One region of the Streptomyces sp. URMC 127 genome, then DNA from elsewhere that is predicted to be linked to it. Evidence: predicted binding sites of a transcription regulator. Region 1 holds the regulator's gene; the other holds the start of a gene.
The links. The regulator HspR, encoded in region 1, represses chaperone genes until heat shock. The targets are predictions, from matches to a motif close to TTGAGNNNNNNNNNCTCAA.
Positions count from the first base shown of each region.

Region 2: lon (endopeptidase La) is a predicted target of HspR. The motif match lies at 1,200-1,218, and genes of this name have one in related genera.

Region 1 covers NZ_JBPQTW010000123.1:7,875-10,261, forward strand. The annotation lists gene ACSNOH_RS22525 (AAA family ATPase) at 1-413, opposite strand, end outside; gene ACSNOH_RS22530 (hypothetical protein) at 605-1,141, shown strand; gene ACSNOH_RS22535 (heat shock protein transcriptional repressor HspR) at 1,238-1,693, opposite strand; gene dnaJ (molecular chaperone DnaJ) at 1,699-2,387, opposite strand, start outside.
Region 2 covers NZ_JBPQTW010000130.1:9,711-12,097, reverse strand. The annotation lists gene lon (endopeptidase La) at 1-1,177, opposite strand, end outside; gene ACSNOH_RS23185 (helix-turn-helix domain-containing protein) at 1,413-2,387, opposite strand, start outside.

The DNA of each region.
Region 1 (2,387 bases):
TGGCCGTCACCGTCACCGTCGCTGCCGATGCCGATGCCCCCCGGATAGCGGTACAGCCACTCGTCGCGGATCCGCTCGTCGTCCAGGCCGAAGCCGTACGTGTGGCGCACGCCGTCCAGGACGAGGTCCACCACGTACCAGGACGGGGCGGCGGCGCTCTCCCCGTCCAGCAGGAACGGCGAGCGGACGAGGCCCGCACCGGGCTCGGCGTCCCGGTGGGACGTGCGCACCAGGCCCGCCATGAAGTGCAGGGCGTCCACGACGTTGGACTTGCCGGCTGCGTTCGCGCCGAAGAGCGCCGCGACGGAGACGGCCCCGCCGCCGGTATCGTCCGGCTCGCCGACCCTGGCCAGGAGCAGCTGCTGCTCCTCCCTGATCGAGCGGTGATTCGAGACCCGGAAGCTCAGCAGCACCCGTCCACCGTAGGGCCCGCGGGCGGCCGGGCGACAGGCCCGCCACCCGAGTGGGTGGCGGTCACGGTCCGCGGCGAGTTCGCCGCTTCTCCGCACACGTCTCCGTACACGTTCTCCGTACACGCGCATCCTTTTGGGAGGCGGGCGCGTCCCCGTCCATGGGAAGCACGAAGCACGAGGAGCTGACGCACATGACCGACAGCCAGCCCCTGTCCGAAACCCCCGCCGGCCCCGTCCAGGACGACCTCTTCGGTCCGGTCACCGTCCTCCTCGACAGCGAGGAGGGCCGGGTGGAGGTCCTGGGCGACGCGATCCCCCCGGTCACCGTGGACCGCGCCCCCGAGGCCCCGGCCGACGCCCACGTCCCCGTCGGCACCCGCAACGGCGATCACCTCACCATGACCGTGGACGGCGAGCCCGTCGCCCTCGCGCCCCGCAAGGGCAGGCTGTCGCGCCGCTCGTACGCCGTGGACGTCACCCGCGACGGCGTCGTCCACCGCCTCGTGCCGGACTCGGTCTCCGGCAGCCGGCTGCTGAAGGACGGGCGGCACCTCGGCGACTTCTCCTCCGACGGGGACGGCCGGGTCCTCGCCACGTGGCGGGAAGGGGCGGAGGTCTCCCCCGCCGACGCCTCCGTCGGCTACGCGCTCGCCGCCGCGTTCGGCACCGGCGGGCAGCCGATGTGGATGATGGCGATCGAGGCCGCTTCCGAAGCGCTCCCCTGGTGAACGAGGAACGGCGAAGGCCCCGCCGGAGCGCTCCGACGGGGCCTGACGCTCAATGCGCGACTGCGCGACTGCGCGACTGCGCGACTGCGCGACGCCCTACTGCTGCTGATCCCGCCGCGGCCGCCAGACCACCAGCGCGCTCGTCTGCTGCACGTCCTGGTACGGGACCAGGTCGCGGCGGTAGGAGGCGTGGACGGCCGCCTCCGCCTGCTGCCGGGCCGCCGCGGCGCCCTCGACGAGGCCCTGCAGCTCGGCGACGCGCGCCTTGAGCGCGGCGACCTGGTTCTCCAGCTCGATGATGCGCTTGATGCCGGCCAGGTTGATGCCCTCGTCCTGGCTGAGCTGCTGCACCTGCCGGAGCTGCTCGATGTCCCGCGCGGAGTAGCGCCGGCCGCGCCCGGCGGCGCGGTCGGGCGAGACCAGGCCGAGCCGGTCGTACTGCCGGAGGGTCTGCGGGTGCAGGCCCGACAGCTGCGCGGCTACCGAGATGACATAGACCGGCGACTCGTCGGTCAGCTCGTACGGATTGCGCCGTCGGCCGGTCCCATCCATGGGGGTCACGCTCCCTTCGCGGCCTGGAAGAGCTCTGCCCGCGGATCGTGGTCCGCGGTGGCCTCACGGTAGGTCTGCAGGGCTTCCCGGGCCTTGTCGCCGAGATCCTTGGGCACGGTCACCTCCACCGTGACGAGCAGGTCGCCGCGGGTGCCGTCCTTGCGCACCGCGCCCTTGCCGCGGGCGCGCATGGTGCGGCCGTTGGGCGTGCCGGGCGGCAGCTTGAGGGTGACCGGGGGGCCGCCGAGGGTCGGCACCTTGATCTCGCCGCCGAGGACCGCCTCCGGGAAGGAGACGGGCACGGTGACGGTGAGGTTGTCGTCCTTGCGGCCGAAGACCGGGTGGGTGCCGACGTGCACCACGACGTAGAGATCGCCGCTGGGGCCGCCGCGCTCGCCCGGGGCGCCCTTGCCGCGCAGCCGGATCCGCTGGCCGTCGAAGACGCCGGCGGGGATGCGGACCTGCATCGTCCGGGAGGACTTGGCGCGGCCGCTGCCGTGGCAGGCGTCGCAGGGGTTCTCCGGGATGAGGCCGCGGCCCTTGCAGTCGGGGCAGGGGTCGGTCATCGAGAATCCGCCGCCGGAGCCGTGCGACACCTGGCCGGTGCCGACACAGGTGGGGCAGACGCGAGGCGTACCGTTTTTGTCGCCGGTGCCGGAGCAGGCCTTGCAGGCCGCCGAGGAGGACATCCGCA
Region 2 (2,387 bases), on a different contig from region 1:
CGCCGAGGGCGACGCGGACGAACTTGCGGCCCATGGCGCGCGCGACGCTCTCGCCGAGGCTGGTCTTGCCCACGCCGGGCGGGCCGACGAGCGCGAGCACCGCGCCCCCGCGCCGCCCGCCGACCACGCCCAGCCCCCGGTCGGTGCGCCGCTTGCGCACCGCCAGGTACTCGGTGATCCGTTCCTTGACGTCCTCCAGGCCCGCGTGGTCCGCGTCGAGGACCGACTTGGCGCCGGGGATGTCGTACGCGTCCTCCGTGCGCTCGGTCCAGGGCATTTCCAGGACGGTGTCCAGCCAGGTGCGGATCCAGCCGCTCTCGGGGCTCTGGTCGGAGGCCCGCTCCAGCTTTCCGACCTCCTTGAGGGCCGCCTCGCGGACCTTCTCGGGGAGGTCGGCTGCCTCGACGCGGGCGCGGTAGTCGCCGGACTCGTCCTCGGGGTCGCCGTTGAGCTCGGCGAGCTCCTTGCGGACGGCCTCCAGCTGGCGGCGGAGCAGGAACTCGCGCTGCTGCTTGTCGACGCCCTCCTGGACGTCCTTGGCGATGGACTCGGCGACGTCCTGCTCGGCGAGGTGCTCGCCCAGCCACTTGACGGCCAGCTTCAGGCGGGCGACGGGGTCGGCGGTCTCCAGCAGCTCCACGCGCTGGGCCACGGTCAGGAACGGCGAGTAGCCCGAGTTGTCGGCGAGCTGGCCGGGGTCGTCGATCTGCTGGACGCGGTCGACGACCTGCCAGGCGCCGCGCTTGCGGAGCCAGCTGGTGGCGAGCGCCTTGTACTCCTTGACGAGCTCGGCGACGGCGCCGGGGAGGGGGTCGGGGACGGTCTCCTCCATGGGGGTGCCCTCGACCCACAGGGCGGCCCCGGGGCCGGTCGTGCCCGCGCCGATGCGCACGCGGCGGACGCCGCGGACGAGCGCGCCGGGGTCGCCGCTGCCGGAGAGCCGTCCCACCTGCTCGACGCTGCCGAGGGTGCCGGCGCCCGCGTACGTGCCGTCGACGCGCGGCACGAGCAGCACCAGCGGCTTGCCGGTGCCGCCCCGGGCGGCGGCCTGGGCGGCCTCGACGGCGGCGCGCACGTCGGCGTCGGACAGGTCGAGGGGCACCACCATGCCGGGCAGGACGACCTCGTCGTCGAGGGGCAGCACGGGCAGGGTGAGCGGTGTGGACAGCGAAGCCATGATCTCCCCTTAGGCAGGCAAGTTGAGCTATGCCGACTCAATGCGTAGCGCTTCGCGGATGTTCCCCCTCCGGTGTTCGCTCTGAGCGATCAGGAGGGGCGGCCCTGACCACCGGTCGGTGGTTGCGGCACCGCCGGATGCGCCGGTGGGGGTTGCGCGCCGCTGCGGCGGGGTGTTGCGGGCGCGACGACGGCGCGGCGAGATCCGATGCGGAACACGTCGCTCTCGCGGCGCCTCAGCCGGCGGCCGCAGGCACCGCGGGCGGGAACGAGCGCCGGTAGTCCGTGGGCGTGATCCCGAAGTGGAGGGTGAAGTGGCGGCGGAGGTTGGCGGCCGTGCCCAGGCCGCTCAGGTCGGCGACGCGCTCGACGGACAGGGCCGTCGACTCCAGGAGCGACTGCGCACGGGCCAGGCGCTGGACGAGAAGCCACTGCAGCGGGGTCGTGCCGGTGGCCGCCTGGAGGCGGCGGAAGAAGGTGCGGGAGCTCATGCCGGCGCGGGCGGCGAGGTCGTCGACGGACAGCGGGCGGTCGAGGCGCTCGCGGGCCCACTGCAGGACGGGGGCGAGGCTGTCGTCGTCGGCCGCGGGCACGGAGAGGTCCACGTACTGGGCCTGACCGCCGGGCCGGTGGGCGGGCACCACCAGGCGGCGCGCGAGCTGGTTGGCGACGTGGGCGCCGAGGTCGCGGCGGACGAGGTGGAGGCAGAGGTCGAGGCCCGCGGTGACGCCGGCGCTGGTGAGGACGTCGCCGTCGTCCACGTACAGGACCGAGTCGTCCACCTGCACGCGCGGAAAGCGCCGGGCGAGGTCCGCGGTGTGCATCCAGTGCGCGGTGGCGCGGCGGCCGTCGAGGATGCCGGCGGCGGCGAGGGCGAAGGCCCCGGCGCACAGGGAGACCATGCGGGCGCCGGAGTCCGCGGCCCGGCGCAGCGCCTCCAGCAGTCCGGCGGGCAGTTCGCGCTCGCCCTCGATGCACGCCTCGGGCACCGACGGCACGATCACGGTGTCCGCCCCCTGCAGCCCGTCGAGGCCGTACGAGGTGCGCAGCGCGATCCCGAAGGGGCCGGGCTGGGGCTCGGCCCCGCCGGCGGAGCACACGCGCAGGTCGTACCAGGGGTCGGCGAGGTCGCGGTGCGGGATGCCGAAGACGGTGCAGACCACCCCCAGCTCGTAGAGGTCCCACATGGGGACGTCGTCGTCGATCACGGC